DNA from 4 places in the Terrabacter koreensis genome. Region 1 is predicted to be linked to each of the others. Evidence: riboswitches for the same ligand, from Rfam matches in the RefSeq annotation. Region 1 holds a riboswitch; each other region holds the start of a gene.
The links. Region 1 has a riboswitch for S-adenosylmethionine ahead of ACYVNR_RS00640 (bifunctional o-acetylhomoserine/o-acetylserine sulfhydrylase). Riboswitches for the same ligand answer to the same signal wherever they lie in the genome.
Positions count from the first base shown of each region.

Region 2: it holds a riboswitch for S-adenosylmethionine, as region 1 does, so the genes downstream of both, ACYVNR_RS18400 (putative leader peptide) here and ACYVNR_RS00640 (bifunctional o-acetylhomoserine/o-acetylserine sulfhydrylase) in region 1, are expected to answer to the same signal.
Region 3: it holds a riboswitch for S-adenosylmethionine, as region 1 does, so the genes downstream of both, ACYVNR_RS09170 (aminotransferase class V-fold PLP-dependent enzyme) here and ACYVNR_RS00640 (bifunctional o-acetylhomoserine/o-acetylserine sulfhydrylase) in region 1, are expected to answer to the same signal.
Region 4: it holds a riboswitch for S-adenosylmethionine, as region 1 does, so the genes downstream of both, metX (homoserine O-acetyltransferase MetX) here and ACYVNR_RS00640 (bifunctional o-acetylhomoserine/o-acetylserine sulfhydrylase) in region 1, are expected to answer to the same signal.

Region 1 covers NZ_BAAGQU010000002.1:55,685-60,624, forward strand. The annotation lists gene ACYVNR_RS00630 (Na+/H+ antiporter) at 1-1,574, shown strand, start outside; gene ACYVNR_RS00635 (LD-carboxypeptidase) at 1,600-2,643, opposite strand; gene ACYVNR_RS00640 (bifunctional o-acetylhomoserine/o-acetylserine sulfhydrylase) at 2,696-4,012, opposite strand; SAM riboswitch class IV at 4,104-4,223, opposite strand; gene ACYVNR_RS00645 (13E12 repeat family protein) at 4,444-4,940, shown strand, end outside.
Region 2 covers NZ_BAAGQU010000011.1:141,221-146,160, reverse strand. The annotation lists gene ACYVNR_RS18415 (ABC transporter substrate-binding protein) at 1-887, opposite strand, end outside; gene ACYVNR_RS18410 (amino acid ABC transporter ATP-binding protein) at 970-1,731, opposite strand; gene ACYVNR_RS18405 (amino acid ABC transporter permease) at 1,728-2,741, opposite strand; gene ACYVNR_RS18400 (putative leader peptide) at 2,903-2,986, opposite strand; SAM riboswitch class IV at 3,021-3,134, opposite strand; gene ACYVNR_RS18395 (VOC family protein) at 3,360-3,728, opposite strand; gene rpsA (30S ribosomal protein S1) at 3,857-4,940, opposite strand, start outside.
Region 3 covers NZ_BAAGQU010000004.1:1,374,602-1,379,541, reverse strand. The annotation lists gene ACYVNR_RS09180 (response regulator transcription factor) at 1-362, shown strand, start outside; gene ACYVNR_RS09175 (FtsK/SpoIIIE family DNA translocase) at 409-3,339, opposite strand; SAM riboswitch class IV at 3,508-3,647, shown strand; gene ACYVNR_RS09170 (aminotransferase class V-fold PLP-dependent enzyme) at 3,687-4,940, shown strand, end outside.
Region 4 covers NZ_BAAGQU010000002.1:405,140-410,079, forward strand. The annotation lists gene ACYVNR_RS02250 (DUF4192 domain-containing protein) at 1-1,096, shown strand, start outside; SAM riboswitch class IV at 1,199-1,313, shown strand; gene metX (homoserine O-acetyltransferase MetX) at 1,329-2,603, shown strand; gene ACYVNR_RS02260 (universal stress protein) at 2,737-3,135, shown strand; gene ACYVNR_RS02265 (RNA polymerase sigma factor) at 3,477-4,940, shown strand, end outside.

The DNA.
Region 1 (4,940 bases):
TGCTCGACGTGCAGTTCGGCGTCGCCTTCGCGATCGGTGCGGTCGTCGCTCCGCCCGACGCCGTGGCGGCAACGGCGGTCGGTCGCCGGATCGGGCTGCCGCGCCGCCTCGTGTCGATCCTCGAGGGCGAGTCGCTCGTCAACGACGCCACCGCGCTCGTGTCGCTGCGCACCGCTCTCGCCGCGGCCGGTCTGGCGTCAGGCACGGTCGCCTCCGACGTGACCTTCGGCCGAGTCGTGCTCGACTTCCTCTGGGCCTCGCTCGGCGGTGCAGCCATCGGCTTCGTCGTCTCGCTGGTGATCGTGGTGCTGCGCAAGCGGTTCTCGACCGAACCGGCCTTCGACACCGTGCTGTCGTTCATGGCGCCCTTCGCCGCCTACGTGCCCGCCGAGGAGGTGCACGCCTCGGGCGTCATCGCCGTCGTCACGGCGGGCCTGATCCTCGGCCACAAGTCGCCGACGACCCAGTCGGGCGCCTCGCGCCTCAGCGAGAGGATCAACTGGGGGTCGATCCAGTTCCTGCTCGAGAACGCGGTCTTCCTGCTCATCGGGTTGCAGGTGTTCTACGTGCTCCAGGACGTCCGCAGCTCCGACCTCTCCGCCGGCCGGATCGCCTTCGCGGCGGTCGGCACCCTGGTGGCGGTGCTCCTGCTCCGGCCACTGTGGGTCTTCCCGTTCCGCTACGTGCGCACCCACGTCCTGCGCGTCGAGGCCGAGGCGCCTTGGTCGCACTCGGGGGTGCTGTCGTGGGCGGGCATGAGGGGCGTCGTGACGCTCGCCGCCGCGCTGCTGCTGCCCCTCGAGACCCAACACCGTGACGTGCTCGTGCTGATCGCCGTCGTCGTCACCATCGGCACGCTCCTCATCCAGGGCACCACGTTGCCGTGGGTCGCCCGGCGCCTCGGGGTGCGCGGGCCCGACCCGCGTGAGGACGCGCTGCAGGCCGCGACGGTGCTGCAGGCGGCCACCCGGTCGGGGCTCGAGCTGCTCGACGGGATGTCCGACGTCGACGAGTCGACGAAGGAGATGCTGCGCGACCGTGCGTCCGTGCGGGTCAACCAGCTGTGGGAGCGGCTCGGGCCGCGCGGCCTCGACGGGGTCGAGCCGCCGAGCACGCAGTACCGCAGGGCGCGGCTGAAGATGCTCGACGCGGAGCGCAGCGAGGTGCTGCGACTGCGTGACGAGGGGCGTGCCGACGACGTCGTGCTGCGCACGGTGCTCGGCGCCCTCGACCTCGAGGAGACGATGCTCGACCGCCTCGAGGACCAGGAGAACCGACTGGCAGAAAGTGAGATGTTGCCCGTGGACACCATCGAGGCTCCGTGTGAGCATCTCCAGGAGAGCGACGCCTGCTCCGAGCCCCGCACCCCGGAAGGGTGTGAGGAGTGCCTCCGCGACGGCACGACGTGGGTGCACCTGCGCCTGTGCCTGGCGTGTGGGCACGTCGGCTGCTGCGACTCCTCGGAGTTCAAGCACGCGTCCGCCCACTTCCACGAGAGCTCTCACCCGGTCATGCGCTCGCTCGAGCCGGGGGAGTCGTGGCGGTGGTGCTTCGTCGACGAGGTGGTCGGCTGAGGGTCGTGTCAGTCGCGACCCGGCGTCAGTCGAGGCGCTGCGTGATGGTGTGCGTGCCCGCGACGGGGTCGTGCACGACGGTCGTCGAGGCGCACTGGACCAGCGCGAGGTAGGGCGCGACGTGCCCGCACTCCACGTCGGCCAGGATCGGCACGCCGAGCAGGCCCAGGGCGTCGCGGACGGCGTCGTGCTGGGTGAAGCCGTCGCGACCCGGAGCGTTCGTGCGCGACACCAGCACGCCGCTGGCCGCGTCGAAGAAGCCGTGCAGGCGCATCGCGTGCAGCGTGCGGCAGATGTCGTAGGAGCCCCACTCGCAGATGTCGAGCACGACGACGAGACCCTCCGGGGCGTGCCTTGCCGCGAAGGAGTTCGCGTCGCCGTAGCGGCCGCCTGCGAGGAACCCGATCGTCTCGACGCAGCCGCCGACGACACGGCCGGCCAGCATCGCGGCCTCGCCCTCGTGGCCCGGGTCGATGCGAGTCCACGTGCCGCGTCCCTCGAGGGTCATCGCCGAGACGCTCGGGTCGGCCGCGTAGTCGTCCCAGCCGGTCGAGCGGAAGCGGCCGGGGGAGTGCTGCTCGAGCTCCGTGCCGGGGATGGCTGAGGCGACGTCGACCCAGTGGAGGATGCCGTCGGGCAGCCGGTACGGGGTGTCCATGAGGTTCTGGCCGTGGATCGTCGCGATGCCCGTGGCCAGGGTGAGTGGTGTGAGCCAGGTCGACGTGTCGGAGAAGCCGACGCACCACGTCGGTTCGGCGGCCGCGACCGCGTCGAGGTCGAGCAGGTCGAGCAGGTCCATGCCCGTCTCCCCGCCCCAGGGTGGCACGACGGCCCTGATCGTCGGGTCGAGCAGCATCGACATGAGCTCGGCCGCGCGCGCCTCGCGGGGCCCGCTCACGTGGGAGGGCGCGTGGTTGAGCTCGCCCACGACGACGTCGAAGCCGCGGTCGCGAAGGCACCCGACGGCATACGTGAACCGCCCCCAGAGGGCGTCGCCGACACCCGAGCTCGGCGACGTGACGCCGATGCGGTCGCCGGGACGGAGCGGGGCGGGGTAGCGGATCGGCATGGCCGACATGGTGCCAGCCGTGCCGATCCGCCACACCCCGGTGTTCCGGGTGTCAGGCCTTCGCGGCGGTGAAGCCCTGCTCGAGGTCGGCGACGATGTCGTCGATGTTCTCGATGCCGACCGAGAGGCGCACGAGGCCGGGAGTCACGCCCGCGGCCCGACGGTCCTCCTCCGGACCCTGCGAGTGGGTCGTCGACGCCGGGTGGATGACGAGGGAGCGCACGTCGCCGATGTTCGCGACGTGGCTGTGCAGCGTCAGCGCCTCCACGAACTTCTTGCCCGCCTCGAGTCCGCCGGCGATCTCGAAGGAGAGCACGGCACCTGCCCCGCGGGGCGCGTACTTCTGCGCGTTCGCGTGAGAAGGGTTGTCGGGCAAGGACGCCCACACGACGCGCTCGACCTGGTCGTGGCCCTGGAGGTAGGCCGCGACCTTGGCCGCGTTCTCCAGGTGACGCTCGATGCGCAACGACAGCGTCTCGAGTCCCTGCGCGATGAGGAACGCGTTGAACGGCGCCGCGGACGGGCCGAGGTCGCGCAGCAGCTGCACGCGGGCCTTGAGGATGTAGGCGAGGTTGGCGCCGAGCGGGCTGCCGACGCCGAGGTCACGCGCGAAGACGAGGCCGTGGTAGCTCTCCTCGGGCGTGTTGTAGTTGGGGAACTTCTCGGCGTCCTTGGCGTAGTCGAACCGGCCCGCGTCGACGATGACGCCCGCGATGGACGTGCCGTGGCCGCCGAGGTACTTGGTCGCGGAGTGCACGACGACGTCGGCGCCCCACTCGATCGGGCGGATGACGTACGGGGTCGCGATGGTGTTGTCGACGACGAGCGGCACGCCGACCTCGTGGGCGAGACCGGCCACGGCCTCGATGTCGAGCACCTCGGCCTTGGGGTTGGCGATCGTCTCGCCGAAGAACGCCTTGGTGTTGGGCCGCACGGCCGCGCGCCAGGAGTCGATCGACGTCGGGTCCTCGACGAAGCTCACCTGGACGCCGAGCTTGGGCAGGGTGAACTTCAGCAGGTTCACCGTGCCCCCGTAGAGGCTCGGCGACGCGACGATGTGGTCACCGGCCTCGGCGATGTTGAGCAGGGCCAAGGTGGTGGCCGACTGGCCCGACGCGACGAGGAGCGCGCCCACGCCGCCCTCGAGAGCGGCGATGCGCTGTTCCACGACGTCGGTCGTCGGGTTCATGATGCGGGTGTAGATGTTGCCGAACTCCCTGAGCCCGAACAGGTTCGCCGCGTGGTCCGTGTCGTTGAAGACGTAGCTCGTGGTCTGGTAGATCGGCAGGGCGCGCGCCCCGGTGGCACTGTCGGCGCTCTGGCCGGCGTGGATCTGCTTGGTCTCGAAGGACCAGTTGGGCTCGGTCATCTCTCGTGTGCTCTTCCTCAGTCGTGTCGATGACCGGGCCCGTGACGGGTGATCGGGCCGGCGCACCGACGGGTCGGTGCGGGAGAGGAGCTCTCCGCGCTTGCCCGAGCGCCGGATGGCGTCAACGGGCCAGGTCCTCACCCGGGGCACCCCGCCGCGGTGGGAGGGTTGCCGGCCAGCGAGCCGGGGCTTGGCGCTGGCACTCATGACCTACTCGCGAGTGTACGTACGCGCGTCCGGCAGGTGGGAGCGCGTGTCCTCATCGTGGACGCACCTTCTCGCGCACACCGAAGCAGCGCGGTGCGCGTGGCGCGAGTCGCACTGTGGCGCAGTCGAACTCGTTGTCCACAGATGTGTCGAACCCCTTGCCATGTGGTCGAACATTTGTTCTACTCGAGGTAGGGTAACGAGCAGACAGGGGAGGTGGCCGTATGCCGTACGTCGCAGCACCGCGGTCCCTCTGGTCCTGGCTTCGTGACGTCGAGTACGAGCCGGCGGCCTCGGGTCACCGGTGCGGGCGGGTGCTGGTCGACGAGCGGGCCCGGTCGGTCGAGGTGACCGAGACGCTGCTGCGGGCGAGTGAGCGGGTGATGGCGCGGGTCGAGGCGCTTGAGGCCGTGAAGGCGCGCGTGGAGGCGGACCTGATGGCTGCATACGGGGCGTTGCACACGATCGCGGAGCAGCAGATCCAAGCCTTGCCGGCGGGGTCCTCGCGGCGGGCCGCGGCGCTGGTCTCGCCGGTGCGGGTCGTCGCGGAGGAGATCGCGCTCGCGACCGGCGTCGGGGCCGGGGAGGTCGGGCGCCGGTTGACGCTCGCGACAGCCCCACGGCGACACCGGCGTCTGCTGGCTGCGCTGCGTGAGGGCGGCACGTGGCTCTACCGGGCGGTGCAGGTCGCGTCCGAGACGGTCCAGCTGCCGGATGCGGA
Region 2 (4,940 bases), on a different contig from region 1:
GCGTAGGGCGCTGCGAGGCCCGAGCCCTTCTTCGTGAGGACGGCGATGAGGCCCTGCAGCTTGTCGCCGGCGCCGGAGAAGTGCCCGATGGCCTCCGTCTGCCCGCTGGTCGCCATGTGGTAGGCGACGCTCGGGTTGGGGCCGAAGTACGCGTCGATGCGGTGCGAGGAGAGTGCGAGGTAGTAGTCGGTCTGGGACTGGAAGTACTTGACGGTCGCGGGCTGGAGGCCTGCCTTCACGTTGGCCTCGTTCCAGTCGAGAAGGATCTTCTCCTGGTTCGTGCCGGAGCCGACGGCGATGGTCTTGCCGGCGATGTCCTTGCCGCTGTTGACCTTCCACGTGCCGCCCTTGGGCGCCTCGAAGGCCAGGTCGTCCTTGCGGTAGGTGGCGAAGTCGTACTTCTCCTTGCGCTCCTCGGTGACGGTGACGTTGGTCAGGGCGACGTCGTACCGGCCGGAGTCGATGCCGAGGAAGACGTTCTCCCAGCTCGTCGCCGGCGTCTCGACCCTGAGCCCGAGCTTGTCGGCGAAGAGGTGGGCGAGGTCGACCTCGACACCGATGACGGTCTTGTCGTCGTCGGCCGTGAAGACGAGCGGAGGCGTGCCGCCGCCGGCACCGGCGTTCGCGGCCGTGATCGTGCCACGGTCACGGATCGCCTTGGGCAGCAGTGCCGCTGCCTTCTCGTCCTTGGTGGCCGTGACGCGGTTCTGTTCTGGCGAGGTGTTGATGCCGGCGGCGGCTGCGGACGCCGTCCCGGCCGCAGGCACGGACGACGAGCTCGCCTCGGCGGAACCGGAGCAGGCGGCGAGTGCGACGGCGCCGGCGAGCGCGAGGACGGTGACGGCATACGTGGTCGGACGGCGGAGGGTGTGCGGACGTGCGGGCATGAGGTCTCCTCTCGGCACCCTGGGACGGGCGCGAGTCAGCGGGTGGCCGTGGCGGCCGGAGGTGTGGTTGGTCCTGCGGGCGTCAGAGGACGCGGTCGATGAAGGCGCGGGTTCGCTCGTGGCGCGGGTGGTCGATGACCTGACCCGGTGGTCCCTGCTCGACGACACGTCCCTCGTCGAGGAAGACGACGGTGTCGGCGACCTCGCGGGCGAAACCGATCTCGTGCGTCACCACGACGAGGGTGGCCCCCTCGCGAGCGAGCTCCTTGATGACGGCGAGCACCTCGCCGACGAGCTCGGGGTCCAGGGCCGACGTCGGCTCGTCGAAGAGGATGACGTCGGGCTGCAATGCCAGTGCACGCGCGATGGCCACGCGCTGCTGCTGGCCTCCTGAGAGCTGCCTCGGGTAGGCAGCGGCCTTGTCTCCCAGTCCGACCCGTTCGAGTAGGGCCCGGGCTTCAGGCTCCACCTCGTGGCGGCGTCGACGCTGCGACGAGACCGGCGCTTCCACGACGTTGTCGAGCACGGTGAGGTGGGGGAACAGGTTGAAGCTCTGGAAGACGAAGCCGATGCGGCTGCGCTGCCGCAGCACCTCGCGCTCGGGCAGCTCGTGCAGCCGCTCCCCCACCTGCCGGTAGCCGATGAGGGTGCCGTTGACACGCACCTGCCCCCGGTCCACCTTCTCGAGATGGTTGATGGTGCGAAGGAGGGTCGACTTGCCGGAGCCGGACGGCCCGAGGATGACGGTCACGGTGCCCTCGGCGAGCTCGAGGTCGACGCCGTCGAGCACCCGGTGCGGGCCGAACGACTTCGAGACGCCGCGCAGGTCGACGACGGCAGTCATCGCGCCACCCCCGCGGTGGTCGTGCCGGCAGCGCGAGAGGTCGATGTCCCGAAGGCCGCCCAGCGGGTTCGCAGACGCTGCAACGGCGTCGGCGGTAGCGTGCGTGAGCTTCCTCTGGCGAAGTGACGCTCCACGTAGTACTGGCCGACCGACAGCAGCGTCGTGAGGATGATGTACCAGACCGTCGCGACGAGCAGGAGCGGCACGACCCTCGAGTTGCGGCCGTAGATCACCTGCACCTGGTAGAAGAGCTCGGGGATCGCGAGCACCGAGACGATCGAGGTCCCCTTGAAGAGGCTGATGACCTCGTTGGCGGCATTGGGCAGGATCGACCGCATCGCCTGGGGCAGCACGATCCGGAGGAACTGCCGCCGTCGCGGGATGCCGAGGGCCGACGCCGCTTCCCGCTGCCCCTCGTCGACCGAGAGGATGCCGCCACGGATGATCTCCGCCGCGTACGCCGCCTGGTGCAGCGCGAGCCCGAGCACGGCCGCGCCGAGCGCCCCGAAGAGGTCGTTCGTCGCGACACTGCCGAACGACGGTCCGAACGGCAGCCCGAACGAGATGCTCTGGTACAGGTAGGCGATGTTGAACCAGAAGAGCAGCTGGACGATCAGCGGGATCGACCGGAAGGCCCAGATGTAGGCCCACGCCACGGAGCGCAGAAAAGCGTTGGGCGACAGGCGCATCGCTGCGAGCACGACGCCGAGCACGAAGCCCGCGACGGTGCCGAGCACGGTGAGCTGGATCGTCGTGCCGAGCGCCTTGATGACCGTCTCGGTCGCGAAGTAGCGGGCAAAGGTGGGCCAGTCCCAGCCGGGGTTGGTGGCGAGGCCGTTGACGAACATCGCGACGAGCACGGCGACGGCGGCCACCCCCACCCAGGTCCAGGGGTTGCGCCGGGGCACGACGGTCAGGGCCGGCGCGTGGTCGGGACGGGTGGTTGGCGGCGGCGCCGCAGCGGGCTGCTGGTCCGTGGCGACGGGGCGCACGGCCGAGGTGGTGGTCACGAGGGCTCCTGAAGGGTGCGTCGAAGGAACCGCCGACCACTCGGGTGGGCCGGCGATGCACGGGCGAGACGAGTTGCGGCGCAGCGGCCGTGCGGGGTTGCCGCGCGGGCCTGCGCCGGGAAAGGCCGGCCGAGGTGGTCGGCGGCCGCGTCGGTCGGTCGTCAGCGACGACAGAGCGCGCTGGACACGCGGAGCAGGTCGACGTGGCGACGCAGCACCAGCCAGGTGCTCGTGGTGCGCGCCATGACGGCTCCTCGGGTCCGGGACCCGATCACCTCGAGTCCGCGCTTGCCGTCACCTGCTTGGCGACGGCCTGGTCCTCACCCGGAGCACCCCGCCGCGGAGGAGGGTTGCTGTCCAGCGAGCCGGGGCTTTGCACTGGAGCTCTTGACCTGTCGATGACACTACGAACCAGCCCCAAGACCGTCAATCGGCGCAAATGACCGCTCGGGGCAGCCCTCACCGATGAGGCCATTCGCGCAGTTTCTCCGAATCATGTTGCGGCGCAGTCACATTCGCGAAGTCGAGGGAGACCCGCCGGGCATCAATTCCTATTGAATGAGTCGGAAATACGGGCGCCAACTTCTTGCATGCTGAGACGCCGGTCTCTCCGCACGGCTACGCGGAACGCTGGCAGACCATGAGCGCGTTGCCGTCCGGGTCCTCGAACTGGACGAAGAACACGCTGCCGATGTCCTCCACGTCCGAGGTGATCCTGACCTCGAGCCGCCGCAGGTGCGCGACGGTGGCGACCATGTCGTCGGTCCAGAAGAAGAAGCGCGGTGGCCCGTCCGCGGTGAAGTCGGGTCGGTTGGCATCGAGGCACAGCCTCGGACCGTCGTCGACGGGGATGTCGAGGATCGTGCCCTCGTGCGAGGCCGCAGGGGCTTCGAAGCCCAGGACGTCGGCATACCAGCGGGCCGAGCGCCCCATGTCGCTGACCGGGACGAACACCTGACCGACGTGCCTGCGGATGGGCGACTGCATGCCGCGGAGACTACCAATCGGCCGGGCTGCCCCCTTCTGCGGTGCCTCTCGGGTGACGGGCCGTGCCGGACGCACGAGGGCCCCGGACCGTGGTGGTCCGGGGCCCTCGGGTCAGGCGACGAGTGGCGTCAGTTGCCCGTCAGCTTCTCGCGAAGCGCGGCGAGCGCCTCGTCGGAAGCCAGGGTGCCCTCGGCCGGAGCCGGAGCGTTGCGCTGGCCACGGTCGGCGCGGTCGGCGTCACCCGAGTCGGCGACGTCGCCGGTCGCGGACGAGTAGGACGTCGCGGAGCCGGCGTTGGCCGCAGCCTCGGCGTCGGCCTTCGTCGCGGCGTCGACCTGGGCCTTGTGGGCCTCCCAGCGAGCGTGGGCCTCGGCGTACTGACGCTCCCACTTCTCGCGCTGGGCCTCGAAGCCCTCGAGCCACTCGTTCGTCTCCGGGTCGAAGCCCTCGGGGTACTTGTAGTTGCCCTGCTCGTCGTACTCCGCAGCCATGCCGTAGAGGGTCGGGTCGAACTCCGACACCGGCACGGACTGGTCGTTGGCCTGCTTGAGCGAGAGCGAGATGCGACGACGCTCGAGGTCGATGTCGATGACCTTGACGAAGATCTCGTCGCCGACGTTGACGACCTGCTCGGGCAGCTCCACGTGGCGCTCGGCCAGCTCGGAGATGTGCACGAGGCCCTCGATGCCGTCCTCGACGCGCACGAACGCACCGAAGGGGACGAGCTTGGTGACCTTGCCCGGGACGACCTGGCCGATGGCGTGGGTCCGCGCGAAGTGCTGCCACGGGTCCTCCTGCGTCGCCTTCAGCGACAGGGAGACACGCTCGCGGTCCATGTCGACGTCGAGCACCTCGACGGTGACCTCGGTGCCGACCTCGACGACCTCGGACGGGTGGTCGATGTGCTTCCACGACAGCTCGGACACGTGGACGAGACCGTCGACACCGCCGAGGTCCACGAACGCACCGAAGTTGACGATGGAGGACACGACGCCCGAACGGACCTGGCCCTTCTGGAGCTCCTTGAGGAACGTCGTGCGCACCTCGGACTGCGTCTGCTCGAGCCACGCACGGCGCGACAGGACCACGTTGTTGCGGTTCTTGTCGAGCTCGATGATCTTGGCCTCGATCTCCTTGCCGACGTACGGCTGGAGGTCGCGGACACGACGCATCTCGACGAGCGAGGCGGGAAGGAAGCCGCGCAGGCCGATG
Region 3 (4,940 bases), on a different contig from region 1:
AGGAGCTGCTGGCCCGGGTGCGGGCGGCCCTGCGGCGTGGGGGTCCTCAGGGCCAGCACCTCGAGCCGATGACCACCGACCACTTCCGCCTCGACTTCGCCGAGCGCCGGGCGACCGTCGCCGGCGCCGACGTGCGCCTCACCCCCACCGAGTGGCGGCTGCTCGAGGCGCTTTGCCGCGAGCCCGGCCACCTCGTCTCGCAGCAGGACCTGCTCCGCGCCGTGTGGGGGCCGTCCTACGGGCGCGAGTCGAACTACCTGCGCGTCTACGCCAACCAGCTGCGACGCAAGCTCGAGCCCGACCCGGCCAACCCCCGCCACCTCGTCACCGAGCCCGGCCTCGGCTACCGCTTCACCCCCTGACCGTCGAGAGGCCCACGCGGCCTTTCGACGGTTGAGATGGGGTGGGTCAGTAGCGCTCGCGGCCGCCGCGGTCGGTGAGGTTCCAGGCGTCCTCGGACTCCTCGTCGTCCTCGTCGACGGTGGGCGTCATGTCGCCGGGCGTCCAGCGCGCGGACGGCACGGCCTGCGTGCTGTCGCCGTCGTAGTCGTCGCCCGACGCCCGCCGCTCGCCTCGCTCGGCCACGAGCGACGCGGTGCGCTGGGGCGACTGCGGGCCGTCCTCCGTCTCGCCCGTGCCCTCGTATGCCGTCGCGGCGTCGTCGGGCTCGTCGGCGACGTCGGCGGGCGACGCAGCGAACGGCCCGTCGTCGCTCGGCGGCTCGTCGGCGACCGGGTGCGGCACCTCGTCGCCACGCAGCAGCGCCAAGGTCTGTGGCAGGTCGTCGGGCCGCACGAGCACGTCGCGCGCCTTCGAGCCCTCGCTCGGGCCGACGACGCCGCGCGACTCGAGCAGGTCCATGAGCCGACCTGCCTTGGCGAAGCCGACGCGCAGCTTGCGCTGGAGCATCGACGTCGACCCGAACTGGGTCGTCACGACGAGCTCGGTCGCCTGGAGCAGCACGTCGAGGTCGTCGCCGATGTCGTCGTCGATCTGCTTCTTCGGCGCGGCGACGGTGACATCCTCGACGTAGTTCGGCTTGAGCTGCGTCGTGACGAACTTGACGACCTCGTGGATCTCGGACTCGTTGACCCACGCACCCTGCACACGCATCGGCTTGCTCGCGCCCATCGGGAGGAAGAGCGCGTCGCCCTGGCCGATGAGCTTCTCGGCGCCGGGCTGGTCGAGCACGACGCGCGAGTCGGCGAGCGAGGACGTCGCGAACGCCATGCGCGAGGGCACGTTGGCCTTGATGAGACCCGTCACGACGTCGACCGACGGGCGCTGGGTCGCGAGCACGAGGTGGATGCCGGCGGCGCGCGCGAGCTGCGTGATGCGCACGACCGACTCCTCGACGTCGCGCGGGGCGACCATCATGAGGTCGGCGAGCTCGTCGACGACGACGAGCAGGTACGGGTAGGTCGTGATCTGCCGCTCGGAGCCCGGCAGCGGCTTGACCTTGCCGGCACGCACCGCCTTGTTGAAGTCGTCGACGTGCTTGAACCCGAACGCCGCGAGGTCGTCGTAGCGCTGGTCCATCTCCTTGACGACCCAGGCGAGCGCCTCGGCGGCCTTCTTGGGGTTGGTGATGATCGGCGTGATGAGGTGCGGGATGCCTTCGTACGCCGTGAGCTCGACCCGTTTGGGGTCGACGAGGATGAGGCGCACCTCCTCCGGCGTCGCACGCATGAGGATCGAGGTGATCATCGAGTTGACGAAGCTCGACTTTCCGGAGCCCGTGGCGCCGGCGACGAGCAGGTGCGGCATCTTCGCGAGGTTGGCGATGACGTAGGCGCCCTCGACGTCCTTGCCGACACCCATGACCATCGGGTGCTCGTTGGTGCGCGCGGTGTTGCTGCGCAGCACGTCGCCGAGCGACACGTTCTCGCGGTCGAGGTTCGGGATCTCGATGCCGATGGCCGACTTGCCCGGGATGGGGCTGAGGATGCGCACGTCGGCCGACGCGACGGCATACGCGATGTTCTTGGAGAGCGCGGTGACCCGCTCGACCTTGGTGCCGGAGCCGAGCTCGACCTCGTAGCGGGTGACCGTCGGGCCACGCGTGAAGCCGGTGACGGCGGCGTCGATGTCGAACTGGTCGAAGACGTTGGTCAGCGACTCGACGACGCGGTCGTTGGTCTCGCTGCGCGTCTTGTGAGGGGGACCCGGCGTCAGCATGGAGTGGTCGGGCAGCTGGTAGGTGATGTCGCCCCCGAGGCTGAGCTGCTCGACACGTGCCGGCATCTCCGACATGGGCGGCGGGATGAGCTCGGCCTTCGGGCCGACCTTGCCGGTGTCGGGGGCGCCGAGGGTCTTGGGGTCGGTGGCGTCGATCGCCTTCTCGCCACTGGGACGGGGCGCCAGCACACCCGGGGCCGTCGGACGCTTCTCGCCGGGACGCAGGCGGGTCGTGGGCTCGTCGTCGCCGCCCTTCTGCGCGGCCTGGCGGAAGGCCTCGTCACCGTCACGGTCGGAGAGGTCGACCGGCTTGCGACGGGCGCGCTTGAGCGCTGCCGTCGGGGCGTCCTCCGGCTCGGCGCCCGCCTCGTCGTGGTGGCCACGCTCGATGACGAGAGCCTTGAGCTGGTGCAGGCGCGTCGGGATCATGTTGACCGGCGTGGCCGTGATGACGAGCAGGCCGAAGATGCCGAGCAGGATGAGCAGGACGAGCGCGCCGTAGGACGACACCGCGGCCGCGAGGGGGCTCGAGGCGAGGAAGCCGAGGATGCCACCGGCGGCACGCATGCCGTCGGCGCCATCGGGCGGGTTGGGGATGCCGTCCGCCAGGTGCGCCAGACCGCAGGCCGCGAAGGTCAGCGCGATGGTGCCGATGACGACGCGGTTGGTCGTCGCCTCGTCCTGCGGGGCGCGCAGCATGCGCAGGCCGAGGGCGAGCAGGACGAGCGGGACGGCATACGCGACGCGCCCGAAGGTGCCGGCGAAGATGGCGTGCACGATCTGGCCGAACGTGCCGGCGACGCCCCACCACTCGCGGGCCGCCACGACGACGGCGAGCGCGATGAGGGCGAAACCGATGCCGTCGCGACGGTGCTCGGGCTCGAGGTCGGCAGCGCTGTGGCCGACGCGTCGCACCGCTCCCCCGGCCATGTGGGAGACGCCCATCCAGGTGCTTCGCATCGCGCTGAGCGGGAAGGGCAGCCCGCCGTCACGGGTCTTGCGGGCGGGCTTGGCCGGCGGCTTGCGCGCGGCGGGCTTGCGCTGCGCGGGCCGGGACGAGCGGGCGGCCGGCGGGCGCGACGTGGTGCTGCCGGTCGCCCCCTTGGCCCGTGTGGCCGCGGCGGTGCTCGAGCGTTGGCTGCTGGACGGACGAGACCCCATGGTCGCACCGTACGTCAAGGCACCTCTGAACTCACGCGTCACACGCGCAACAGAGGCACATGGGTCAGAACACGAACCCGCCATCACGGGTTGAGGCCGTCTCAGATGCCGACATCCGCGGACCGGAGGGTGGACAGGCCGAGAGGGGCCGCCCTATCTTCGATGCCAGGTCATGAGTGCCAGTGACAAGCCCCGGCTCGCTGGCCAGCAACCCTCCTCCGCGGTGGGGTGCTCCGGGTGACGACCAGGTCGACCCCGATCAGCTCGAGAGATCCAGCTCGTGCGATCGCGGCCGGCAAGCGCGGACCTGCATCCGGTGGGTCCCTCGGTCCCCCAGGAGCACTCTCATGTCGGTCCTTCCCAGCACCTCCCTCTGTGGTGGCGCCCCCGCCCCCGTCGTCCGGACCCGCGCGTTGCACGTCGTCCCCGAGGCCGCTTCGCTGCCCGCGGTCGTCGGCGCAGGACTGCGGGTGCCGACGCTCAGCGGCGACACGGCATACGCGAACCTCGACCACGCCGCGTCGACCCCCGCGCTCGAGACGGTCAGGGCGGCGGTCGACCGGGCCCTCGAGACGTACTCATCCGTGCACCGGGGCGCCGGCTTCGCCTCACGCCTGACGAGCGCCTGGTACGAGCAGGCTCGCGCCGAGGTGGCCTCGTTCGTCGGGGCTCGCGCGGACGACTCGGTCGTCTTCACCCGCACGACGACCGACTCGTGGGCGCTGCTGAGCAAGGCGCTGCCGAGCCGCACGACCGTCTTCGTCTTCGGCACCGAGCACCACTCGACGCTGCTGCCCTGGGGGCGCTTCCGCACCGTGCGGCTGCCCGTGCCCCAGACCGTCGAGGACGCCCACGCGCTGCTCGAGGAGGCCCTGAACGACCACCCCTCGCGGCACCGCCTCGTCGTGCTCACCGCGGCCTCGAACGTCACCGGCGAGGTGTGGCCGATCGAGCGCTTCGCCACGCTGGCCCACGACCACGGCGCCCGCATCGCCGTCGACGCCGCCCAGCTCTCGGCCCACCGCCGGATCGACCTCGCCGGCTGGGACGCCGACTACGTCGCGTTCTCCGGCCACAAGACGTACGCCCCCTACGGCGCAGGCGTGCTGGCCGGTCGCTCCGACTGGCTCGATGCCGGCAGCCCCTACCTGCTCGGAGGCGGCGCGACGCGCTCGGTCACCGAGGAGGGCACGACGTGGGCCACCGGTCCCGCTCGGCACGAGGGCGGCAGCCCCAACGTCATCGGCGCGATCGCCCTGGCCGCCGCGTGCGCCACGATCAGCCGTCACCGCGACGCCATCGAGGCCCACGAGGAGCAGCTGCTCGAGCGGCTGACGACCGGACTCGGCGAGGTGCCGGGCGTCGAGCTGCTCTCGATCTTCGGCGAGGACCACGACCGCGTCGGCGTCGTCGCGTTCACCGTCGACGGCTGGGACTCGTCGCTCGTGTCGCAGGTGCTGTCGGTCGAACACGGCATCGGCGTGCGCGACGGCAAGTTCTGCGCCCACCTGCTCGTCGACGAGCTGCTCGAGGACCCGTGGGGCGAGCGCTCGGGCACCGCGGTGCGCGCGAGCATCGGCCTCGGCTCGACGCTCGAGGGC
Region 4 (4,940 bases), 350 kb from region 1:
CAGCGTCGTCGTGGTGTGCTTCCACGGCAAGCGGCTCGGGCTCGTGGCCCGGCTCGACGCCGTCGGCGACCCGCTCGCGTCGGCCTCGGCGGCCCAGCTGCTGCCGACCGTCCTCGAGGGCTCGCCGTCGTCGGTGGCCGTCGTCGGCTTCGAGGACGAGCCGGACGGGTCGCTGCCGCTGCTCGAGGAGCTCGTCGAGGGCCTCGAACGCGCCGGTGTGGTCGTGCGCGAGCGGCTGGTCGTCCGCGAGGGCAGGTGGCGTTCGGTCGGCTGCGACTGCTGTCCCGACGAGGGTTGGCTGCTGCCCGAGCAGGCCGACGTGCCCGCAGTCGCGAGCTACGTGGCGCTCGGCCACTCCGTGCTTCCTGACCGCGCCGGTCTGGCCCGCCTGGTCGAGCCCCTCGAGGCCTCCGCCCCGCGGTACGCGCTCACGGTCGGCGCCATCGAGGACTGGCAGCGGCGGTTCGCCGAGGCCGGACGCCCTTCGCGCAGGTCCGGCCCTGCCCGCGGCGGCCTGAGCGTGCTCGACGGCGGTGAGCTGTCGGCGCGACAGTTCCTCGTCAACGACGCGCTGGTGGCCTGGGGCGGCCTGCTGCACGGTGAGATCGAGGGATTCGGGCTCGAGCACTGGTTGCCGGCGGTGGTCGGCCCTCTGGGCGACAGGGAGTTTCGCGATGCCCTCGTCGGGTGGCTCTGCCCCGGTGCGTCCTCGCTCGAGTCGCTCCCCGACGAGCTCGTGACGATGCTGGAGGTGTTCCTCGGTCCCGACCTCCGGGTCTTCTCTGCGACGCCGGCGGGCCACGTCGGGTCGACGGGCTCCGCCGGCCGCCTGGACCCGGAGGGTTGGGACGACTGGGACCACGCTGCCGCGCCGCGCCTGCTGCTCTCCCGGCTCGAGGCGGTGTGCCGCATGACGCCGGCCGCCCACGCCGCCCCCGTGCTGTCGCTGCTCGCCTCGCTGGCCTGGTGGTCCGGTGACGGGGCCCGTGCCGGCATCGCGGCCGACCGGGCGCTCGAGCTGGAGCCCGACAACCGCCTGGCCGGGCTGGTCCGGCAGTCGCTCGACCACGGCCTTCGCCCGCCGGCCTGCGCCTGAGTGGGGCGACCGTCACGGTGTCCTGCGGACCCGGTGGTCGTCGCGTCCAGGTCGTGGACCGGAGCCTCGGCTGCCGCATCGGGCTCGGTTATGGTGGGTCCAGGTCATGAGTGCCAGCGACAAGCCCCGGCTCGCTGGTCGGCAACCCTCCTTCGCGGTGGGGTGCCCCGGGTGAAGACCTGGCCACACCCGTCCCGGGTGTGCGCAAGCGCGAAGAGCGAGGAGTGCCTTGATGACCGTTACCCACCGGACGCAGAGCACGCGACGCCTGACGCGCCCAGCCGCCGCTCCCGGCTCCGCTCCGGGCTCCGCACCCTCTGTCGACTCCCGTCGCGTCGGGCACGAGCAGGCCCACGACGAGTCGTCGCGACGGCAGCGGACCGACGGCGCGTGGCGTGACGGCGACCCGGTCGGCCGGCGGCAGTTCGCGACGATCGGCGACGTGGAGCTCGAGCGCGGGGGACTGGTGCCCGACGTCCGTCTCGCCTACGAGACGTGGGGCCGGCTCAACGAGGCCAAGGACAACGTCATCCTCGTCGAGCACGCGCTGACCGGCGACAGCCACGTCGTGGGCGAGGCCGGCGACGGTCACCCGTCGCCGGGGTGGTGGAACTCCCTCATCGGCGCCGGCCGCACCGTCGACCCCGACGAGTGGTTCGTCATCGCCGCGAACGTGCTCGGCGGCTGCCAGGGCAGCACCGGCCCCGCGAGCACGGCTCCCGACGGAGAGGCCTGGGGGAGCAGGTTCCCCTATGTCACCGTGCGAGACCAGGTCGCGGCCGAGCGGGCGCTGCTCGACCACCTCGGCATCCGCCGGCTCGCCGCGGTCGTCGGCGGCTCCATGGGCGGGATGCGGGCCATCGAGTGGGCGGTCACCCACCCCGCCGACGTCGACCGCTGCATCGTCCTCGCGTCGACGGCGTACGCGACGGCTGACCAGATCGCCTGGTGCCAGCCGCAGCTGCTCGCGATCCGCAACGACCCGGACTTCGCCGGGGGCGACTACTACGCGGGCGACCGTCGGCCCGATGCCGGGCTCGGTCTCGCGCGTCGCATCGCCCACATCACCTACCGCACCGAGACCGAGCTCGACGAGCGCTTCGGCCGCGAGGCCCAGCTCGGCGAGGACCCCCTCCGGGCAGGTGACCGCGGCCGCTTCGCCGTCGAGTCCTACCTGGACCACCATGCCGGCAAGCTCGCCCGCCGCTTCGACGCCAACTCCTACCTCGTGCTCACCGAGGCCATGAACTCCCACGACGTCGGACGCGACCGTGGCGGCGTCGCCGCGGCTCTCGCTCGCGTCGAGGCGGACTGCACGATCGTCTCCGTCGACACCGACCGGCTCTACCCGCCGCGGCTGTCCGACGACCTGCACTCGGCGCTGCGCCGCTCGCACCGCGAGCACATCACGTCGGCGTTCGGCCACGACGGCTTCCTCATCGAGGAGGAGCAGGTGGGCCGCATCGTGCGCGACGCGCTCGAACGAAGGCCGCACGACCACGCCTGAACCCTGCTGCGGGCCGGGCGTTTCGGCTCGTCCGCGGCGGTGCCGGCCAGGCTCCGCGCGGCACGCGCCGTGTGACGTGATTTCGGGTACGGTGCGAGCACTGCTTGTTTCCGTCCCAAGGAGGTCCGGGAAAGTGGCCATCGTCGTTGGTTATGTCGCCACCAAGGAAGGACGCGCGGCGCTCAGGCGAGCCGCCGAGGAATGCGTCCTGCGAGGCACGAAGCTCGTCGTCATCAGCTCCCACCGGGGAGGCAAGGACTTCGACGCCAACGAGGCGAGCCAGTTCGAGACCGAGCTCGCCCGCGTGCAGACGCTCCTCGAGGAGAAGGGTCTGGAGCACGAGGTGCGCCAGCTGGTGCGCGGCAACGACCCGGCCGAGGACCTCATCTCCGTCGCCGAGGAGGAGAAGGCCGACTTCATCGTCATCGGCCTGCGTCGTCGCAGCCCGGTCGGCAAGCTCATCCTGGGGTCCAACGCCCAGCGCATCCTGCTCGACGCGAGCTGCCCCGTCCTGGCCGTCAAGGGCGACTGACGCCCTCCAACCGGTCGCGACCGGCACCGGACCACCTCCGGAACAGCCGGTCCGCGGCGCGCTGGTGCCCCGTGCGTTCGCTCGCACGCCGCGGGGCGTTTTATAATGTCTGAGTGCCGGATCGCACGAGGCGCACCGAGAGATCGACTCAGGGATCGACTCCGACAGGCCAAGCCCTTCCGGCACCAACCCCCATTCTCGTTCGTTGTGATGATGCATGCCCGCGTCCGGGCCGATCATCCGGCGAGACCGTGCGACGAAAGGCGACTGCATCCGTGCCCAAGGCAACAACCGCTGGAGCTCCGAAAACCCTGCCGAAGGTGTTCCAGCACGAGGCGATCATGCAGCTCCTGGTCAAGGGCAGCACCAACGGGTCCATCACCGGCACTGAGATCGCGCGAGCTCAGGTCGACGCCGGTCTCGATCTGAAGCAGATGAAGCCGGTCCTCACGACGCTCGAGGCGCACGACATCGAGATCGTCGTCGACGCGCCGCACTCGAGCACGACGAAGAAGACCCGTTCAGGGACCAAGGGAGGCAGTGTGGCCACCGCACGCAACACGACTGCCGCCGCGACGAAGTCCGCCACGCGGACGACGACCGCGACGACGAAGACCGCAGCGAAGAAGACAGCCGCCAAGACCGCGCCGGCGCGAAGTGCTGCCGCCGACAGCGACGAACCCACCGCGGCCACCAAGGCGACCGCGGCCAAGACGACGACGAAGAAGGCCGCGACCAACGCCGGAGTGGCCAAGGCCGCCGCGAAGCCCGCGGCGAAGAAGGCTGCCACCAAGAAGACCGCCGCGAAGTCGGCCACGAAGACCGCAGACGGCGCCGACGTCGCCGGTGAGGTCGACGAGGATCTCGAGGACGCCGAGCCCGAGGACGCCCCCGAGGGCGAGCTCGTGGAGGTCGAGATCACCGATGAGGGCGCCGAGGACTCCGACGACGCCGAGGGCACCCCGGCCGCAGGCGCCAAGGCCGACGAGCCGGAGGAGTCCGGCTTCGTCATCCGCGACGACGACGAGGACGACGCCCCCGCGCAGCAGGTCGTCACCGCAGGCGCCACGGCCGACCCGGTCAAGGACTACCTCAAGCAGATCGGCAAGGTCGCCCTCCTCAACGCCGAGCAGGAGGTCGAGCTGGCCAAGCGCATCGAGGCCGGCCTGTTCGCCGAGGAGAAGCTCAACTCGGGCGACAAGATCGAGATGAAGCTCAAGCGCGAGCTGTGGTGGATCGCCCAGGACGGCAAGAAGGCCAAGAACCACCTCCTCGAGGCCAACCTGCGTCTCGTCGTCTCGCTCGCCAAGCGCTACACGGGCCGCGGCATGCTCTTCCTGGACCTGATCCAGGAGGGCAACCTCGGCCTCATCCGTGCGGTCGAGAAGTTCGACTACACCAAGGGCTACAAGTTCTCGACGTACGCGACGTGGTGGATCCGCCAGGCCATCACCCGCGCCATGGCCGACCAGGCCCGCACCATCCGCATCCCGGTGCACATGGTCGAGGTCATCAACAAGCTCGCTCGCGTGCAGCGCCAGATGCTCCAGGACCTGGGCCGCGAGCCCACCCCGGAGGAGCTGGCCAAGGAGCTCGACATGACGCCCGAGAAGGTCGTCGAGGTCCAGAAGTACGGCCGCGAGCCGATCTCGCTGCACACCCCCCTCGGCGAGGACGGCGACAGCGAGTTCGGTGACCTCATCGAGGACTCCGAGGCGGTCGTCCCGGCCGACGCGGTGAGCTTCACGCTCCTGCAGGAGCAGCTGCACTCGGTGCTCGACACGCTCTCGGAGCGCGAGGCCGGC